Linked DNA regions of Azospirillum brasilense. The main gene of each other region encodes a partner of the protein of the gene in region 2 in a complex. Links are inferred from orthologs where the notes say so. Each region holds a gene or a part of one and is shown on either strand. Other genes may lie near its edges. The genes, in order: AMK58_RS02405 and AMK58_RS03835.

Evidence for each region.
Region 1: the proteins of AMK58_RS03835 (region 2) and AMK58_RS02405 are in contact, whole or in part, in a solved structure (PDB 1A0O), measured with the Escherichia coli proteins. The link is inferred for Azospirillum brasilense from one-to-one orthologs.

What each region holds. Positions count from the first base shown.
Region 1 is NZ_CP012914.1:524,966-535,170, forward strand. Bases 4,675-7,615 are described here. They hold AMK58_RS02405 (chemotaxis protein CheA), read right to left. Parts: upstream 7,294-7,615; coding sequence 5,056-7,293; downstream 4,675-5,055. Other genes in these bases: AMK58_RS02400 (chemotaxis protein CheW), read right to left, coding at 4,675-5,045; AMK58_RS02410 (response regulator), read right to left, coding at 7,324-7,615. In the rest of the region: AMK58_RS02380 (protein-glutamate methylesterase/protein-glutamine glutaminase), read right to left, coding at 1-244; AMK58_RS02385 (chemotaxis protein), read right to left, coding at 248-874; AMK58_RS02390 (CheR family methyltransferase), read right to left, coding at 878-1,798; AMK58_RS31820 (methyl-accepting chemotaxis protein), read right to left, coding at 1,795-4,365; more of AMK58_RS02400, read right to left, coding at 4,488-4,674; more of AMK58_RS02410, read right to left, coding at 7,616-7,701; AMK58_RS02415 (STAS domain-containing protein), read right to left, coding at 7,686-7,997; AMK58_RS02420 (sensor histidine kinase), read right to left, coding at 8,123-10,205. UniProt on the Escherichia coli protein: Involved in the transmission of sensory signals from the chemoreceptors to the flagellar motors. CheA is autophosphorylated; it can transfer its phosphate group to either CheB or CheY.
Region 2 is NZ_CP012914.1:843,191-853,334, forward strand. Bases 3,360-6,239 are described here. They hold AMK58_RS03835 (chemotaxis response regulator CheY), read left to right. Parts: upstream 3,360-4,556; coding sequence 4,557-4,922; downstream 4,923-6,239. Other genes in these bases: AMK58_RS03830 (aminopeptidase P family protein), read left to right, coding at 3,360-4,190; AMK58_RS03840 (protein phosphatase CheZ), read left to right, coding at 4,926-6,113. In the rest of the region: AMK58_RS03815 (PDZ domain-containing protein), read right to left, coding at 1-301; AMK58_RS03820 (50S ribosomal protein L11 methyltransferase), read left to right, coding at 607-1,521; AMK58_RS03825 (tellurite resistance TerB family protein), read left to right, coding at 1,589-2,050; more of AMK58_RS03830, read left to right, coding at 2,160-3,359; AMK58_RS03845 (protein phosphatase CheZ), read left to right, coding at 6,314-7,051; AMK58_RS03850 (outer membrane protein assembly factor BamD), read left to right, coding at 7,220-8,038; DNA repair protein RecN, read left to right, coding at 8,047-9,717; AMK58_RS31235 (carbohydrate-binding domain-containing protein), read left to right, coding at 9,939-10,144. UniProt on the Escherichia coli protein: Involved in the transmission of sensory signals from the chemoreceptors to the flagellar motors.

The DNA.
Region 1 (10,205 bases), 320 kb from region 2 along the record:
TGACGACCGGCGTCGGGCGCAGCGTCATGATCTTTTCCAGGAAGGACAGCCCGTCCATCCGCGGCATCTCGACGTCCAGCGTGACGACGTCCGGGTTGGTCCGCTTCATGACGTCGCGCGCCTCGTAGGGATCGCGGGCGACGCCGACCACCTCGATGCCGGGCTCCTCGGAGATGATGGCCTTCAGCATCTCCCGCATCAGGCTGCTGTCGTCCACGATCACGACGCGGATGGAGCGTGTCATGGCTCAGTCCTCCCCGAACAGTTCCACGTCGCCCTCGATCGGCTGGTGCCGCAGGCTGGAGCGGAAATGCAGTTCTTGGTTCGCCGTCTCCGACAGGGCCTCGGGCCGCAGCATCTTGCGCATGGCCTTGCCGGTGTGGGGAAAATAGTGGATGCGCCGGGCCGAGGCGCCGCCGAGATCCTGGCCCATCAGCTTCAGCCCCTCCCGCCGCACGTAGTCGAGCGCAAAGGCGGCGTTGCGCTGGCCGACGTCGAAGCTGGAATCGATGACGCGGGCGCCGCCGAACAGCTTGACCTCCAGCCGTCCACGCTGGGCGCCGCGCGCCAGCAGGTCGTTGATCAGCCGCTCCATGGCGACCGAGCCGTAGCGCGCCGCCGCCCCGGTGCCGGCGTCCTCGGACTCCGGCACCTCTGGCAGCAGGAAATGGTTCATGCCGCCGATCGCCGTCGCCGGATCGTGGACGCAGGCGGCCACGCAGGAGCCCAGCGTCGTCACCATCATCACGTCCGAGCGGTCGCTGACCAGATGATGGCCGAGGAAGACCTTCATCGTGTGGGCGCGGAACTGCGGGTGGAAGTAGCCGCCGGTCTGCCGGGCCTCCGCCGCGCGGCGGCTTGCGAATGCGGTCATGCGTCACAGCCTCCGGTAGATGGTGGGGCCGGTCTGGCGGAAGCGGTCCGACACGCCGTACAGGCTTTCCGAATGGCCGAGGAACAGATAACCGCCGGGCTCCAGCATGCGGGCGAAGTTGCCGATGACCTGGGTTCGCCCGACGCGGTCGAAATAGATCAGCACGTTGCGGCAGAAGATCGCGTCGAACGGCCCCTTCATGGGCCAACGCTCCAGCAGGTTCAGCGGCTTGAAGGTGATCAGCCGCTTCAGCTCCTCCTCCATCGCCACCATCGGCTCGCCGCCCTCGCGCTGGCGCCGGGTGAAGCGGTCGCGCAGGGGGGCCGGGATGCTGTTCGCCAGATCGGCGGGATAGACGCCGCACCGGGCGGTGTCGACCATATGGGTGTCGATGTCGGTCGCCAGGATCTTCGCGTCCCAGCGCCGCAGCTCCGGCCCGAAGCTGGAGGCCAGAACCATGGCGATGGTGTAGGGCTCCTGCCCGGAGGAGCAGCCGGCGGACCAGATGCGCAGCCGCGGGTGGGAGGATTCCCCGGTGTGGCGGGCGCGCATCTCCGGCACCGCGGTCTTCGCCAGGAAGTCGAAATGGTGCGATTCGCGGAAGAAGCTGGTCAGGTTGGTGGTCAGGGCGTTGACCAGGAAGCCGACCTCGTTCGCTCCCTCCTCGCTCTCCAGCAGGGCGCAGTAAGTGTCGAAGTCGCTCAGGCGCAGGTCGCGCAGCCGCCGGGCGAGGCGGGAATAGACCATCTCGATCTTGTGCGGGGCCAGCGCGATCCCGGCGAGCTGGTAGAGCATGTGGGCGATGAAGTCGAAGTGCCGCCGCTCGAACGGGAACTCCCGCCGTCCCGACGTCGCCGCGGGGACGGCGCCGCGGTCGGTCGGGGCCGAGTCGGGGGCGGGGGAAGGGCTGGGGACGGTGGTCATGCCGCCCGTCCGCGGGACAGCTCGGACCCGCCGTGGGCGTGGCCGGCGTCCAGCGAGAAGAAGGCCATCTGCTGGCGCAACTGCCCGGCCTGCTCCTCCAGCGAGCGGGCGGCGGCGGTGCTCTCCTCGACCAGCGCGGCGTTCTTCTGGGTCATCTCGTCCATCTGGGCGACGGCGGTGTTGACCTCGTCCAGGCCGGACGCCTGCTCGGCGGTGGCGCGGGCGATCTCCGACACGAGGTCGGCGACCCGCGCGATGCCCGCCACGATGTCGGTCAGCGAGGAGCCGGCGGAGCGGACCAGCTCAACCCCGTCCTTGACCTGCGCCCCGCTGTCGAGGATCAGCGTCTTGATCTCCTTGGACGCCTGGGCGGAGCGCTGGGCGAGGTTGCGCACCTCCTGGGCCACCACGGCGAAGCCGCGCCCGGCGTCGCCGGCCCGCGCCGCCTCCACCGCCGCGTTCAGCGCCAGCAGGTTGGTCTGGAAGGCGATCTCGTCGATCACCCCGATGATGTCGGAAATCTTCTGCGACGAGCGCTCGATCCCACGCATCGCCTCCACGGCGCTGGCGGCGACCTGACCGCCCCTCTCGGCGGCGCGCCGGGCGTCGTTGGCGAAGGCGTTTACCTGCTGGGCGTTGTCGGCGTTGGAGCGGACGGTGGCCGCCAGCTCCTCCATGCTCGCCGCCGTCTCCTCCAGCGAGGAGGCCTGCTGCTCGGTGCGCTCGGACAGGTCGAGGCTGCCGTCGGCGATCTCGCGGCTGGCCGCGGCGATGGATTCGGCGGCGCCGTTGATTCGGCGGACGATCTCCGACAGCTTCTCCGCCGTGCCGTTGAAGTCGTCCTTCAGGCGCAGGAACACGCCCTCGTACGGCTTGTCGATGCGCCGCGACAGGTCGCCCTGGGACAGCGACTCCAGCATGGCGGCGAGATCCTCGGTCACGCCGGAGACGTTGCCGGCCAGCCGGTTCATGCCCTCGCTGACCAGCCGGAAGAAGCCGGACTTGCCGTCGAGCGCGATCCGCTGGGAGAAGTCGCCGCGCACGGCGCTGTCGACCATGCCGGCGATCTCCGCCTCGATGGACAGCTCGGCGGTGAGGTCGCGCCATTCGACGACGAGGCCCAGCTTCTCGCCATGGCGCCCGGCGACCGGGCTGGCGGTGATTTCGAAGCTGCGGCGGCCCGTCTTGACCATGCCCTTGTAAGGGCTGGCGAGGCCGCTCAGGCTGGAGCGCAGGCGCGGGGCCTCGGTGTCCAGCGCGTCGAGGGTCTGTCCAATCAGCCCGGCGGCGTCGAAAGCGGGCAGGGCTTGGCGCAGGTCGCTCTCGGCGGCCTTGAACATCGCCAGGGCGGCGGCGTTGCAATAGGTGACGGTCCCGTCCTCGCCCACCGTCATGATGCAGGACGACACGCGGTCGAGCGCGATCCCGGCCCGCACGGCGGTCACCGCGTCCTCCTTGAAGGCGGCAACGGCGCGGGCCATCGCGCCCAGCTCGTCGCGCCCGTCCGTGTGGGGGACGGTGACCGACAGATGGCCGTCGCTGAGGTCGGTCATCACCTTGCGGATGCCCTGGACCGGGCCGGTGATCGAACGGGCGATGACCTGGGCGGCGCCGATGCCCAGCAGCAGCGACAGGCCGCCCAGCAGCAGGGCCAGCAGGACGCTGTTCTCCACCTCCGCCTCGGCGCGGGTCTCGATTCCCTTCTGCTCGGCCTGGATGGCGATGGCGATGGAGTCGATCGTCGCGGTCAGGGCGGTGACGATCTTGGCGACGATCTCGGCGCGCAGGCGGTCGATCTCCTTGTCGGCGGCGACGGCGTCGCGGAAGGCGGCGCGGTAGCCCGGCGCCCGTTCCGCCACCTCGCGCAGCAGCGCCGCCACGCGGGGTTCGGTCAGCAGGGCCTGCGCCTCGCGCACATGCTCCAGCATCTCGTCCAGGTTCTTTTCCATCGGCGCCGCGGCGGCGGCGTCGCGCATGCCGAGCGCGCGGTTGGCGAAGAGACGGCTCAGCACCCAGTGCTTCTCCATCTCCTCCCCGACCAGGGCGGCGTCCTTGTCGCCGGTGGCCTGGGCGCCCTCGACGACGCGCTCCAGCGTCTCGGTGATCTGGGTGCCCAGCGGGTCCATCGTCTGGCGGATGGCCGCGTCGTAGCGGTCGCGGACGACGCGGATCGTCTCGAACTGGGTATGGTACTCGCTGTGCAGCCGCGCCAGCTCGGCGAAGGCCGCCGCCTGGCTGGAGCGCTGAATGGCGCCCTCGTGGGCGGCGAGCGCCTGATCGAACTCGGTGCGCAGCGCCCGCTGGCGGTTGAGCGCGGCGGGGTCGCCGGAGACCAGATAGTCGCGCCCGTGGATGCGCTGGTTGGCGAGGCGGGCCGAGAGGTCCTTGGCGAAGGTGGCGAGTTCACCGCCGGTGAGCACCGCGTCGACGCTGCCGTTCAGGCTGCGGATGCTCAGCAGGCTGGCGGCGACCTGGGCGGCCAGCAGGGCGAGCAGGAGCGCGAAGGCCAGCCACAGCCGCTTCGAGATGCCCATCGACCCAACGAACGAACCGACCCCTTTCGCCATGCCATCCCCCTTGCCCGCCGCGTCACGTCGGCGTTAGCCCTTATTTGAAACCAACCCGTGTGAAAAGCCGCGACATGACGCACCCCGTCGGCGCCTGTGTGGGCACCAACGTGGGGCGCTGTTCAGGACGCCCGCTCCAGCGCCGGCAGGGCCTTGGTCGCCGAGTCCAGCTCGCTGTTCTCGACCGAGAACAGCTTCTCGACGCAGAGCAGCGTGACCATGCGGTCGTCGGCGGTGTAGAGGCCGCTGAGATACTCGGCGTCGACCATGCCGCCGTCCACGTCGGGCGGCGGCTTGATGGCGTCGTGGCCGATCGCCAGGATGTCGGAGATGGCGTCCACCAGGATGCCGCGGGTGCGTTCCCCCACCTGGATCACCACCACGACGTGGCGCTTGGTGACCGACGTGGCGCCGCCGCCGAAGCGGGCGCGCAGGTCGAAGATGGGGATGATGATGCCGCGCAGGTTGATGACGCCGCGCACGTAGTCCGGCAGGTTCGGCAGGCGGCTTTCCGGCGTCCAGCCGCGGATCTCGCGGACCGACAGGATGTTGACGCCGTACTCCTCGCTGCCGACGGTGAAGGTGACGTACTGCTCCTCGGCGGCGTTGACCGCCATGACGTCGTTTCGGGCGTCGGTGCGGCTACCGCCGACGGTGGCGAGCGCGGTGGAACTGCTCATCGCTGTGGCCTCAGACCGGTTCGAGTGCGGGTGCGGGCAGCGCGGCCACCGGCGAAGACGGCGGACGCGGCGCCCTGGAATCCATGTGCCGGCTCATCTCGCGCAGGCCCGCGACGTCCAGGATCAGGGCGACGCGCCCGTCGCCCAGGATGGTCGCGGCGGCCACGCCGTCGAGGCGGCGGAAGTTCGCTTCCAGGCTCTTGATGACGACCTGCTGCTGGCCCAGCACCTCGTCCACGACGAGGCCGAGGCGGGAGCCGTCCTCTGTCTCCACCAGCACGACCAGCGCGCGGGTGGGGTCGGCGACGGCGCCGGGGATGCCGAACAGCTGGTGCAGGTAGACCAGCCGCACATACTCGCCGCGGGCCATCATCACGTCGCACTTGCCGACCAGCCCGTGCAGGTCCGCCGCCTTGGGGCGCAGGCTCTCCACGATGTTGGTCAGCGGCAGGACGAAGCGCTCCTCGCCGACCGAGATCACCATGCCGTCGAGCACCGCCAGGGTCAGCGGCAGCGACAGCACGAAGCGCGAGCCCTCGCCCGGCGTGGAATAGACGCCGATGCGCCCGCCGAGCGAGGAGATGTTCCGCCGCACCACGTCCATGCCGACGCCGCGTCCCGACAGGTTGGACACCTGATCGGCGGTGGAAAAGCCGGGCAGGAAGATCAGGTTGTCAATCTCCTCGTCCGACAGGGTGGCGCCCGGCTGGACGAGCCCCTTCTCGATGGCCTTGGACAGCACCTTGGGCCGGTTGATGCCGCGCCCGTCGTCGGTGATCTCGATGACGATGCGGCCCGAGCGGTGCTGCGCCGACAGGTGTACGGTGCCGGCGCGCGGCTTGCCGACGCGCTCCCGTTCCTCCGGCCCTTCCAGCCCGTGGTCGATGGAGTTGCGGATCATGTGGGTCAGCGGATCGACGAGGTTCTCCACCACCGTCTTGTCCACCTCGGTCGTCTCGCCGCTGGTGACGAGCTGGACCTCCTTGCCCGTGGTGGCGGCGCACTCGCGGACCAGCCGCGGCATGCGGGAGAAGACGCTCGACACCGGCTGGGCGCGGATCGACATCACGCTCTCGCGCAGCTCGCGGGTGTGCTGGGCCAGCTGCTCCAGCCCTTCCAGAAGCTCCTGGAACTCGCCGGGGGGCAGCTCGCGCACATGCTCGGCGATCATCGCCTGGGTGATGACCATCTCGCCGACCATGTTGACCAGCCGGTCGATCTTGTCGAGATCGACGCGGATGGTGTGGCTGGTCAGCCCGGCATGCTCCGCACCGCCGCCGTTGGGGCGCGGGCGGGCGGTTTCGGCTTTCGGGGCGTCGGCCCCAGGCGTTTTGGGGAGTGGCTCGGGGACCGTGGCGACCACCGCCGGCGGAGCGGCGACGGGCACCGGATCGGTGACGGGCGGCGGAGCCTCTGGGGCGGCGGGCGGCGGGGCCTCGGCGGTGATGCGGATGTCGCAGTCGTCGGCCACGAACTCGAAGACGTCGTTGATCTTGTCCAGATCGACATCCGCGTCGGCGAGCAGCGTGACCGTCCAGGAGAGGTGGAGAAGCTCCGCCTCCAGGTTCTGGAGGTTGGGCAGGGCGTCGGTGTGGCATTCGACGGTGGCGTCGCCCAGCCGGCGCAGCGCGCGCAGCATGAAGGCCGGTTCGTTGCCCGACATCAGCAGGTCGGACCGCGGCCGGAAGACGATGGTCCAGCGCAGCTTGCCGGGAGGAACCGGGTCCTCTTCCGCGCGGGCGGCAGCGATGGCCGCCATGGCGTCGCCGAACAGCCCGGCCTCGTCGTCCTCGTCGTCGGCGTAGATGGGGGCCGGTGCCGGTACGGCGGCCGCGGCCGCCGGAGCCTGGACCTGCGGAGCCCCACCCGACAGGTGGCGGCGCAGGGCGGCCACGGTGCCGTCGGTGGTCCCCGCCGGGGCGGGGTCGCCCTCGCGCGCGTAGGCCAGCATCTGGCCCAGCAGGTCGTTGGCGCGGATCAGTGTGTCCACCAGCTCCGTCGTGACAGGGACGGTGTTGTTGCGCACCCCGTCCATGACCGTCTCGAACTCGTGCGCGAAGGCGACCAGCTCGGTGAAGCCGAAGGCGCCGCCGCCGCCCTTGATGGAATGGACGGCGCGGAAGATGGCGTTGACTTCGTCGGAATCGACCTCGCCCGGCGTCAGCCGCAGCAGGCCGGACTCGGCGACCTCCAGCAGCTCCGCGCTTTCGTCGAAATAGGTTTGCTTGAACCGGCTCAGGTCTTCCACGGGCGCCACCTCACAAGCCAGGACGCGGCGTCAGCCGCACACCTTCTGCACGACGGAGATCAGCTTCTCCGGGTTGAAGGGCTTCACGATCCAGCCGGTCGCCCCCACCGCCCGGCCTTCGGACTTCTTCTTCTCGTCGGCCTCGGTGGTCAGCATCAGGATGGGGAGCGTGCGGTGCGCCGGGGTGGCGCGCAGGCGGCGGATCAGGGTCAGCCCGTCCATCACCGGCATGTTCAGGTCGGTGATGACGAGGTCCACCTTGTTGGCGCCGATGACGCCCAGCGCCTGCTGGCCGTCGGCGGCCTCGACCACGTCGTAGCCGGCGCCCTTCAGCGTGAAGGAGACCATGTCCCGCATGGTCCGCGAATCGTCGACGGTGAGTACCTTCTTCTTCACGCTTGGCTCCATTGCTTCAACCAGCCGTCCAGTCCCAAATCCTCGCAGGCTTCCGCCAGGACCTCGGACGGCTGGGCGATGGCGAACGTACGGTTCTGTTCGGCGGCGTGCCGGGAGGCGACCAGAAGCGCCTGGACGCAGGCGGTGCTGACCCGCTCCACGGCCGCGGCCTCGGCGATGACGGCTTGGGACGCGGCGAAGCCGGCGCGCAGGCTGTCCAGCAGGGGCTGCGCCATGGCGAGGTCGAGGTCGCTGGGCAGGCCCAGCCGCACCGTTCCCCCCTCGTCGCTCCACTTGATCAAAGTCACCGCCCGTCTCCTTGCAACCCGACCGGGCAATGCCCCGTCCGGAAGACTGATCATGTCCGGCATTTGGTAAAAAACCTGCCTGAAACACGTATAAGGATTCGTTAAGGCAACTGGACTGACCTGTGTCAACCGGAGCGCGTTCCGGCGGTGTGGTCCGGTTCTTTCGCGGTTTGATCGTTTTGTGACATGGCTGTTGCCATTGTCGCCAAAGGAACGGTGAAGGCGAAGGTGGCGCCCTTGCCGGGGGCGCTGGCCACCCAGATGCGGCCGCCGAGATGCTCGACGATGCGCTTGCTGATGGCCAGCCCCAGCCCGGTGCCCTGCGGCTTGTCGGTCATGGTGTCGCCGACCTGCCGGAAGCGGTCGAAGACGATGGCCTGATGCTCCGCGGCGATGCCCGGGCCGCTGTCGGTGACGGACACGCGTAGGGCGTCGCCCTCCGCCGCGACGGACAGCGAGGCCCGGCCGCCCGCCGGGGTGAATTTCGCGGCGTTGGACAGCAGATTCACCGCCACCTGCACCAGCCGGTCGTGGTCGCCGCGCACCGGCGGCAGGCCGTGCGGGATGGTGACGGCCAGCGCGATGCCGCGCTCATGGAACAGCCGGGCGGTGGCCGCCGCCGCCTGCTCCAACGCGGCGCCGAGGTCCATCGGGCGGACCTGCCAATCGATCTCCCCCGCCTCGATCTTCGCCATGTCGAGGACTTGGTTGATGAGGCGGGTCAGCCGCTCGCTCTCGGTGATGACGAGGCCGAGAAACTCCTGCCGCTGCTCAAGCTCGATGTCGGGGTTGTCGTGCAGCACCTCGGTCAGGGCGCGGATGGAGGTCAGCGGCGTGCGCAGCTCGTGCGTCACGGTGGACAGGAACTCGTCCTTCAGCCGGTCCAGCTCCGTCAGCCGTTCGTTGGCGGCGCGCAGCGCGGCCGACGCGCGCTGCAGCTCTGCCGTCTTGTGTTCGAGCTGGCGGCTGTACTCGATGACGTGGCTGGTCTCGTCGAGCATCCGCATCAGCTCGGGGTAGCTGACCTCGCCGCCCTCGACCGCGGAGGCCAGCGCCACCCGCGCGGAGGCGGCGCCGATCGCCCCGGCGAGCAGCCGCTCGGCGAAGCGCACCAGCTCCGCCCCGGCCCGGCGGTCCGGCTCCAGCGGCCCGTTGCGGCGGACGTATTGGGCGAAGGCGGCCTCCGCCCGCTGCGGACCGAGGAAGCGCGCGACGATGCGCTGCAGGTCGCCGACCGTGGCGGTGCCGCGCCACGCGCCCGCGGGCAGGGGAGTGTCGCGGTGCTGGAACACCTCGACGAAGGCGGTGGCCTGCGCCCGCTCGCCCAAGCCGGGGTGGTCGAGCAGGGAGACCACGACGTAGAGGCCGATGTTGAGCAGCATGCTCCAGAACAGCGCGTGGGTCAGCGGGTCCATGCCGTCCAGCCCGAACAGGGCGTAGGGCCGCAGCAGGGCGACGCCCCACGGCCCCTGGTCGATGAAGGAGGCGGGCAGCCAGCCCGACCGCGCAAAGCTGGGCAGCAGCAGCGTGTAGGCCCAGGTCAGGATGCCGGTGCCGAGGCCAGCCAGCGCGCCGCGCCGGGTCGCCCCCGCCCAATAGACGCCGCCGATCAGCGCCGGGGCGAACTGCGCCACCGCCGTGAAGGAGATCAGGCCGATGGCGCTCAGCGCGTAGGCCGAGCCGGCGATGCGGAAATACAGGTAGCCGAGCAGCAGGATCGCCACGATGGCGGCGCGCCGGATGGTCAGCAACAGCGGCGACAGGTCGTGCAGCCGCTCCAGCCGGGCGCTGCGGGCGCGCAGCAGGAGCGGCATCACGATGTCGTTGCACACCATGGTGGACAGCGCGATGGCCTCGACCACGATCATGCCGGTGGCCGCCGACAGCCCGCCGATGAAGGCCAGCAGGGCCAGCCACTCGTTCCCGGCGGCCAGCGGCAGTGCCACCACGAACATGTCCGGGTCGACCGCCCGGTCGGGGAAGCGCATCAGCCCGGCCACCGCCACCGGCAGGACGAACAGGTTGATCAGCAGCATGTAGAGCGGGAAGAGCCAAAGGGCGCGGGTCAGGTGCCGCTCGTCCACATTCTCGATCACCGTCACCTGGAACTGGCGGGGCAGGCACAGCACCGCCGCCATCGACAGCAGCGTCATGGTCAGCCACGAGCCGTCGGCCAGCGCCGGGGCGGAGGTGAAGAGGTCGCGGATC
Region 2 (10,144 bases):
TGACGGTCGCCGCCGGTGCGGAGCCCGCACCCGCCACCGCGCCGCCACCCGCCGCGCAGCGCTGCTCCGCCATGACTTGACGCACCGCCTTGATGTTGACCACCACCGCTTCGCGGTACGCCGGGTCCACCGTGGGCAGTTGGTCGATGTACCCTTTCTGGAGCGACGCCAGGGCTTGGCAGCCCGTGCCCCGGTAGGAGGGGACCATATCGGCCACCAGCGATGCTTCCGACGGCATGCTCGCCGCGTTCATCGCTCCGATCGCCAGCCCGGCGGGATCGAGCGCGCAGCCCAACAGCATTGCCGCTCCCGAAGACGCCGCCAACGCCGCCATCCATGCCCTGGCCGCTTTGCAAACGCGCTGCATCAAGCCCGTCTCCCCCGTGTCGCTCTTGCGGAACCCTTGATCCGCTGATCTCCGGGTGCAGTGTGCCCGCTCAAAAGTGGTAAGAAAAGCGGCGGCGAGCCTGTGCCGCGCTTCCATCGGCCAAAACGTCGCAGGCTGCGGTCGACCCAGCCCGGCCACAGGAAATCTTTGTGTCTCCGCGTCTCTGTGGTTAAGTCTCCCACCAGACAACGACCACCCCATCATCGGCGACCTTCCCCATGTCCTCCTCCAAGCTCTGGCGCATCGCGCTCGTCATTCCCGAAGCCCACGCCCCCGCGTTCGCCGAGGCGATTGGCGATCACGCCGACGCGGTGTCCACCTTCGAGTTGGAGGAGCACGGCGACTGGCTGGTCGAGGCGACGGTCTACGGGCAGCCGGACGAGCCGCGGCTGAACGCCCGCGTCGCCGTTCTGGCCGAGGCCATGGGCATTCCCGAGCCGAAGCTGATCGTCGAGGAACTGCCCCTCATCGACTGGGTGTCGCACAGCTATCAGGGCTTCCCGCCGATCCAGGCCGGGCGCTTCTTCGTCCACGGTTCCCACCATGAGGGGATTGTCCCGGCGGGCAGCATCCCGCTGCTGGTCGACGCCGCCACCGCCTTCGGCACCGGCGAGCACGGCTCGACCAAGGGTTGCCTGATGGCGCTGGACCGGCTGGCCCGACGGATGAGCCTGCCGCGCGCCGGGCGGGGCGGGGCGCTCGACATGGGTTGCGGTTCGGGCATCCTGGCGCTGGCGGTGACCAAGCGCTGGCGGGTGCCCGTCACCGCCGTGGACATCGACCCGGAGGCGGTGCGCGTCACCCGCGTCAACGCCGCCCTCAACGGGGTGAAGGCGCGCATCCGCTCGCAGGGCGGCGACGGCTACCACACCGCCATCGTGGGCAAGCACAAGCCCTACCGCCTGATCACCGCCAACATCCTGGCCCGCCCGCTGGCCCGCATGGCGCCGAAACTGAAGCGCCATCTGCAGCGCGGCGGCGTGGCCGTTCTGGCCGGCCTGCTGAACCGGCAGGAGCGCCACGTCATCCAGGCGCACCGCACCCAGGGCCTGCATCTGGTCGCGCGCATCCCGGTCGGCGAATGGACCACCCTTGTGGTGAAGCGCCCGAAGCGGAAGGCCGTAAAGGGCTGAGGCCCCTGGATTTCGGTCCTCCCGTCGCCAATGTCTTCCGGACATATGGACGACCCGCGGAGGACCGATGCTGAACCGGATCAGGGCGCTGTTCCAGGAGAACGACCCCGGCGACGACCGCCACAGGCTGGAGGCCGCCGCCGCCGCCCTTCTGGTCGAGGCCGCACGCACCGACAACACCATTTCCCAGGCGGAGCGCGAGCGCATCCTCGACGTCACCCGCCGCCACTTCCACCTGAGCGAGGAGGAGGCGCAGGACCTGCTGTCCGCCGCCGTGTTCGACACGGAGGGAGCCTCCCCCTACTACCGCTACGTCACGGTGATCAACGACCATTGCCCTCCGGACAAGCGGCTGTGGATCATCGAGATGCTGTGGGAGGTGGCCTACGCCGACGGCGAGTTGAACGACCTGGAAGCCAATCTGCTGCGCCGCATCGGCGGCCTGCTGCATGTGCCCGACGTCGATCGCGGCCTCGCCCGCAAGCGCGTCCTGGAGCGGCTGGGCCTGCCCGACGATTCGGGGCTGTAGGGCGTCCCGCCGGGGCCTTCGCGCGGCTATGCCCTTTCCCGCGCTTGCGCGGTGGGGCGTCCCTGCCTAGCCTGTCGCGGACGGCTTCACCGGATGAGGATCAGCCCCCGTGTCCAGCGCTTACCGCGGCGACGAAACCCTGGCGCAGCTCTTGGCCCAGGCGGGCCTGCCCCACACCCCCGCGGACATCCGCAGCCTCGTCGCCGGGGTGCTCGCCGCGCCGGAGGGGGAGGACCCCGACGGCTGGATGGTCCTGGTCGGGGCGCGGCTTCCGGAAGATCTCGCCGGGCAGCTCCGCGCCCTGAAGGCCGAGCTTGCCGATGGACGCGTCGCTGGGGCGCCGGATTACGCCGCCCGCATCGCCGCCCTGCGCGGCGTCCTGGCGCACGCCGACCTCGATGGCTTCATCGTGCCGCGCGGCGACGAGCATCAGGGCGAGTATGTGCCGCCGCGCGCCCAGCGCCTCGCCTGGCTGACCGGCTTCACCGGATCGGCGGGCCACGCCGTGGTGGGGCGCCAGCGCGCCGCCGTCTTCGTGGACGGGCGCTACACCCTCCAGGTCAAGACGGAAGTGTCGGGCGACCTCTACGAATACCGGCATCTGGTCGACGATCCGCTGACCGAGTGGGTGGGGGAGGCGCTGCCGCAGGGCGGACGGCTCGGCTACGACCCGTGGCTGCACACCGCCGGCTGGGTGGAGCGCACCCGCCAGCAGATGGAGCGCATCGGCCTGTCGCTGGTGCCTTGCCCGGAAAACCCGGTGGACCGCGTGTGGACGGACCAGCCGCCGCCCCCGCTGGCCCCGGTGGTTGCCCAAGATCTCGTCTTCGCCGGGGACAGCCCCGCCGACAAGCGCGCCCGCATCGCCGGTGACCTGGCGCGCAACGGCATCGGCGCCGTGGTGCTGACCCAGCCCGATTCCATCGCGTGGCTGCTCAACCTGCGCGGGGCGGACGTGCCCTGCACCCCGCTGCCGCTGTCCTTCGCGATCCTGAAGGACGACACGCAGGTGGACCTGTTCATCGACCGCCGCAAGCTGGCGCCGGGCGTCGAGGCCCATCTCGGCAACCAGGTCGCCGTGCGCGACCCGGACGAGCTGGGCGCCGCGCTCGACGGGCTGGGCCGTGCAGGGCGCAAGGTGATGGCCGACCCGGCGAGCACCTCGGCCTGGATCTTCGACCGGCTGCACATGGCCGGCGCCAAGCTGGAGCGCGACCCCGACCCCTGCGCCCTGCCCAAGGCCTGCAAGAACGATGCGGAGCTGGCCGGCACCCGCGCCGCTCACATCCGCGACGGCGCGGCGCTCGTACGCTTCCTGCACTGGCTGTCGCAGGAGGCGCCGTCGGGCACCGTGACAGAGATCGCGGCGGCGGACCGGCTGCTGGCCTTCCGCCGCGCCAACGACCGTTTCCGCGGCCTCAGCTTCGACACCATCGCCGGGGCTGGGCCGAACGGCGCCATCGTCCATTACCGGGTTTCGGAAGCGACCGACCGCCGGCTGGAGCCGGGCACCCTGTTCCTGCTGGACAGCGGCGCCCAGTATCAGGACGGCACCACCGACGTGACGCGCACCATCGCCATCGGCGCGCCGACCCCGGAGATGCGCGAGCGCTTCACGCTGGTCCTCAAGGGCCACATCGCCGTCAGCACGGCCCGCTTCCCGCGCGGCACCACCGGGTCGCAGCTCGACGCGCTGGCGCGCCTGCCGCTGTGGTCGCTGGGACTAGACTATGACCACGGCACCGGCCACGGGGTGGGCAGCTACCTGTCGGTGCACGAGGGGCCGCAGCGGATCTCGAAGGTGCCGAACAGCGTGGCGCTGCAGCCCGGCATGATCCTGTCCAACGAGCCCGGCTACTACAAGACCGGCGCCTACGGCATCCGCATCGAGAACCTGATCGTCGTCCAGCCGCTCGACCTGCCCATGGCCGAGCGGCCCATGCTGGGGTTCGAGGTGCTGACCCTGGCCCCCATCGACCGCAATCTGGTCGAGCCGGCGCTGCTGACCCAGGCGGAGATCGCTTGGCTGAACGCCTACCACACCCAGGTGCGCGAGGCGCTGGAGCCTCGGCTCGCGGGTGACGGGGAGGTCGAAGTGTCGCATTGGTTGAGACAGGCGACATCGCCGATCATCGTCTGAGGGAAATGGCCTAGGGTGGACCATGCCGGCGAACAGGGGCGTATGGAGCGAGAATCAGCCCGTGCGTTCGCCTGTGAAATCTGGCAAGGTCCCCACCCGACGCAGGGGTATGTCCGTTCGGACCGCCGCCGGACGCGCGTCCGTGCCTTGGAGCGATGCCTCATCGCGCCGGGGCGCGGCGGAAATTCGGCGGTCTTGGTAACCCGATATTTACGGGCGTACGTCACTGTGGCCGTGAGGGATGACTTTTCGGCAGACTTAAGGCATCACAGTCGGACCAGACCGACCTCGGCGCACGCCATGCAGCGCCGGGCGGGCTGAACGCCGGGCCGGGGCCTAGCAACGGAAGAATGCGGAGACGCGTAGATGAAGATCCTTGTCGTCGATGACTACGCCACCATGCGGCGCATCGTGCGGAACCTCCTGACCCAGATCGGCTACACGGACATCGACGAGGCCGGCGACGGCGTCTCGGCCCTGCAGAAGCTGCGCGAGAGCAAGTTCGGCCTCATCATTTCCGACTGGAACATGGAGCCGATGACCGGCCTGCAGCTCCTGAAGGAGATCCGCGCCGACGCCAAGCTCGCCTCGACCCCCTTCATCATGGTCACCGCCGAGAGCAAGACCGAGAACGTGATCGCCGCCAAGCAGGCCGGTGTGAACAACTACATCGTCAAGCCTTTCAACGCCGATACCCTGAAGCAGAAGATCCAGGCCGTCATCGGCGGGTAAGGAGTGGTTGGGTTGGATCAGCTTCCGCAGCTTTCCGAGGAAGAGTTCGACCAGATCGAGGAAGCGATCGCCCGCACGACCAAGGGGCGAGCCTTCCTGCGCCGCTTCCACCGCCGGGCCCATGGGGCCGCGGCGGAGGAGGTGCGCAAGATGCTGCTGGAGTTCCGCAGCTCCTGGCATCAGCAGAGCGAGGTGGTGGAAGCTTCCAAGCACGTCGAGGTGCTGCGGCGCGAGCTGATGGAGATGGCTGCCTCCATCGAGCAGGCGCGGCGCGAGGTCGCGGCCCTGCGTCCGCCCGATGCCGGTGGCGACAAGATCACGTCGGCCACCAACGAGCTGGACGCCATCGTCATCTCCACCGAACGCGCGTCCTTCGAAATCCTGAACGCCGCCGAGCGGCTGATGGACCTGTCGGGCAAGCTGAAGGCGGACGGCGCCGACCCCGGCCTGTGCTCCGAGATCGAGGGGGAGGTGACCAACATCTTCACCGCCTGCTCGTTCCAGGACCTGACCGGCCAGCGCACCAGCAAGGTGGTCAACGCGCTCCGCTACATCGAGCAGCGGGTCAACGCGATGATCAACATCTGGGGCGTCGAGAAGCTCGCCGGCCTCCAGATCGCGCCTGAGAACACAGACACCCGGCCGGACTCCCATCTGCTGAACGGTCCCCAGCTCGACGGTCTCGGCGTCAGCCAGGCCGACGTGGACAGCATGTTCGACAGCCCGGCGATGGCGGCACCACCGCCAGCTCCCGAACCGCCGCCCGCTCCGCCTCCGTCCCCCGCTCCGGCGGTCGCGGGCCAGACCGGAGCCAAGGCGAGTCAGGCCGACATCGACAGCCTGTTCGACAGCCCGGCCCCGGCTCCGGCCGCTCCGGCGAAGGCCAGCCAGGCGGACATCGACAGCCTGTTCGACAGCCCAGCACCGGCCCCTGCCGCTCCGGCGAAGGCCAGTCAGGCGGACATTGACAGCCTGTTCGACAGTCCGGCTCCCGCTCCGGCCGCGGCTCCGCCGGCCCCCGCTCCGGCTCCGGCCCCCGCCGCCAAGAAGCCGGTGCCGAAGCCGGCCTCGGCGGCCAAGCCCGCCCCGAAGCCGGCCCCGGCTGCCAAGCCGGCGGCGGCCCCGCCGCCTGCGGCGGACGAGCCTCCGGCGCCGCTGGATCAGGCGGCCATCGACGCCCTGTTCGGCTGACCTCACGGTCAACAAGACGGTCCGGCGTCGGATTTGTGAAGAGTTGCCGCCGCTCCAATCGGCGGGCGAATTGGGACATGAAGTTTGCTATGACGATCGTCGCCCGCCGGGCCGATGCCGGCCTTGGCGGGCAGTCCTGACCAGACGGGCCGGCGTGCGCGGATGCCCCGGACGTCCCTTCGGAAAGAGGCGCAGCCCGCATGAGGAATCTCTCGAAACCCTTCATGGCGGAGCTTCAAAAGGCCCGCCGGACCGGCAATCCCTATCAGGCGGTGGTGGATGACGCCTCCGCCCTGGCGCCAGCGCTGGCGTCGCTGCCCTCCGGTCCGGTCGCGGTGGACAACAGCGACGTCATCCGCGCCATCAGCGACCTTGGCGCGAAGCTCGACCGCTTCCTGACCATGGACGCCCAGCAGATCGACCAGATCCAGGTCGAGATCGCCGACATCTCGGGCCGGATCAAGGCCACCAAGGTGGAGATGGCGGCGATCCGCCACCCGCTGGCCGGCGACGACAAGTTCGTGCAGGCGTCCCAGGAACTGAACGCCGTCGTCTCGGCGACGGAGGCCGCGACCAACACCATCATGGCCTGCGCCGAGGAGTTGGAGGAGGTCGTTCACGAGCTGAAGTCGTCGCTGCCGGAGGGCTACCACGCCGACCGCGTCAACGACATGAACGACGTGATCGTCCGCATCTACGAGGCCTGCAACTTCCAGGATCTGACCGGCCAGCGCATCACCAAGGTCGTCCGCGCCCTGTCCTTCATCGAAGAGCGCGTCGACGCGATGATGAGCCACTGGAACAAGCGCGAGTTCGAGGCGATGCCGCTGCCGCCCACGGTCACCAAGATGGACGAGACGCTGGAACTGCACGGCCCGGCCGACCATCAGGAGATGGGCAACATCAGCCAGGCCGACATCGACGCCCTGTTCGGCTGACCGGTTCGGCTGATCAGTTCGGCTGATCGGCGCCCCATTCCGGCCCTCCGCACCGGGCGTCGGGTCGCACCGTGACGGCGAGGTTCGAAATTTGTTCGCCGAAGCGGCTTGCCGCCCCCGCGCCCCGGCGTGCTATATAGGGCCAACTTCGAAAGCATCGCGACGACCATGCCCTGCCGTTTTTCCCGTCTGCCGCTTGCGGCCCTCCTCCTGGCTTCCGCCCTGACCGCCTGCTCCTCGACCAAAACCGAGGACCAGTATGTCGAGCGTCCGGCCGAGCAGATCTACCAAGAGGCCGACGCCGCCATGCGGGAAGAGCGGTTCAAGGTGGCCGCCAAGCTCTATGACGAGGTGGAGCGCCAGCACCCCTATTCCGAGTGGGCGGGCAAGGCGCAGATCATGGCGGCCTACGCCCATTACCAGGATCTGAAATACGACGACGCGATCCTGGCGCTCGACCGCTACATCCAGCTTCATCCGGGCAGCCCCGACGTTTCCTACGCCTACTACATGCGGGCGCTGTCCTATTACGAGCAGATCACCGACGTCCGCCGCGACCAGCGCATGACCCGTCTGGCGCTCGACGCGCTGTCGGAGGTCGTGCGCCGCTTTCCGGACAGCCAGTACGCCCGCGACGCCAAGATCAAGATCGACCTGACCAACGACCATCTCGCCGGCAAGGAGATGGAGGTCGGGCGCTTCTATCTGAAGCAGGGTCAGTACACCGCCGCCATCGGCCGGTTCCGCACGGTGATTGAAAACTACCAGACCACCTCCCACGTCCCTGAGGCGCTGCACCGGCTGGTGGAGTGCTATCTGGCGCTGGGAATCACGGACGAGGCGAAGACCGCCGCCGCCGTGCTCGGCCACAACTTCCCCGGCAGCGAATGGTACACGGACAGCTACGCACTGCTGGTGGACGCCAACGTGCGTCCGGAGCGAAACGAGAAGTCCTGGATCAGCAGAGCCTGGAGCTCCCTGTTCTAGGACGATCCATGCTGGCGTCGCTGACGATCCGGGACGTCGTCCTGATCGAACGGCTGGGGCTGGGCTTCCGCAAGGGCTTATGCGTCCTCACCGGCGAGACCGGTGCAGGCAAGTCGATCCTGCTCGACGCGCTGGGATTGGCGCTGGGCGCTCGGGCCGATTCGGGCCTCGTCCGCCACGGCGCCGACCAGGCGTCGGTGACGGCGGAGTTCGACCTGTCCGGCGACCACCCGGCGCTCGCCATCCTCAGGGAGCAGGGGCTCGACCCCGAGGAGCGGCTGGTCGTCCGCCGCACCGTCAGCGCCGACGGGCGCAGCCGCGCCTGGGTCAACGACCAGGCGGTCGGCGTCGGCCTGCTGAAGCGGCTGGGTGAGGAGCTGGTCGAGGTCCATGGCCAGTTCGACACCCACGGCCTGCTGAATCCGCAAACCCACCGCAGCGTGCTGGACGCCTACGCCGGGCTGTCCGGCCACGCCGCCCAGGTCGCCGCCGCCCACCGGGCGTGGAGGCAGGTCGAGGACGCGCGCGCCAACGCCGCCGCCGAGATCGCCCGCGCCCGCTCGGAGGAGGAGTATCTCCGCCACGCCGTGGCCGAGCTGGATGCCCTCGCTCCCAAGCAAGGCGAGGAGGAGGAACTGGCCGAGACCCGCGCCGTGCTGATGCACCGGGAAAAGCTGGTCGATGCCCTGAACGCCGCCTATGGGGAGCTGTCGGGCGACCGCGGGGTGGAGCGCGCCCTGTCCTCGGCCATCCGCACGCTGAGCCGCATCGCCGACAAGGCCGCCGGCAAGCTGGACCCGGTCATCGCCGCCCTGGACCGCGCCGCGACCGAGGCGGGGGAAGCCATCGCCGGGCTCCAGGCCGTGTCCTCCGACGTGGACATGGACCCGCAGGCCCTGGAGAAGCTGGAGGAGCGGCTGTTCGCCCTGCGCGCCGCCGCCCGCAAGCACGGGGTGGACGTCGATGCTCTGGCCCCCCTGCGCAAGGACATGGCCGACCGTCTGCTGCTGATCGAGGATCAGGGCGATCTGCTGGCCCGCCTCGCCCGCGAGGCCGAGGTCGCCCGCGACGCCTACCGCAAGGCCGCCGAGTCGCTGAACCGGGAGCGCCAGCAGGCCGCCGGCCGCCTGGATGCCGCCGTTGCCACGGAACTCGCACCGCTGAAGCTGGAAAAGGCGAAGTTCCGCACGCTGGTCGAGCCGTTGGCCGACGAGTCGGACTGGACGGCGTCGGGCATGGACCGCGTGGCCTTCCAGGTCGCCACCAACCCCGGCTCGCCGCCCGGCGCGCTGAACAAGATCGCCTCCGGCGGTGAGCTGGCGCGCTTCATGCTGGCGCTGAAGGTGGTGCTTGCCCAGACCTCGACCGTCGGCACTCTGGTGTTCGACGAGGTGGACACCGGCATCGGCGGCGCCGTCGCCGCCGCGGTGGGCGAGCGGCTGAAGACGCTCGGGCAGGGGCTCCAGGTGCTCGTGGTCACCCACAGCCCGCAGGTCGCCGCACGCGGCTCCATCCACCTCAAGGTGCAGAAGTCGGTGAAGGGCGAGCAGGTGACGACCGGCGTGGTCGAACTGGACGGCGACGACCGCCGCGAGGAGATCGCCCGCATGCTGTCCGGCGCCACCGTCACCGCCGAGGCCCGCGCCGCCGCCGACAGCCTGATCGCCGGGCGGGGGTAGCATCCATATAGCGGCGAGCGAATGAGCGGACCGTCTCCCTTCATTCGCTCGCCGGAGCGCCGGACTGGGCGCCGCGCCCAAGATGAAGTTTGGCGTGACGGTATTAAGTCACAGCAATCGCCCGCAGCGGTCATACGGCGGCCACAGCAAAACACGCATAGTCCACCCTTGCGCGTCCGGAAACGGGCGCTGTTCTCCCAAGAACGAACAAGGTTGGCAAGATGTCGAACAGCTCCGCTTCCGCCGGCAACGTCGTCGTGATCGACAGCGGCCTGTCCTCCGCCTGGAACACGGGCCGGCTGGTCTACCAGCATGACTTCTACGGAAACGACAACGACGTCATGGTCGCCAACGCGAACACGCACGGCGCCCTGGTCACCGCGGAGATCCTGGAGAACGCGCCCGACGTCGGCATCATTGCGCTCAA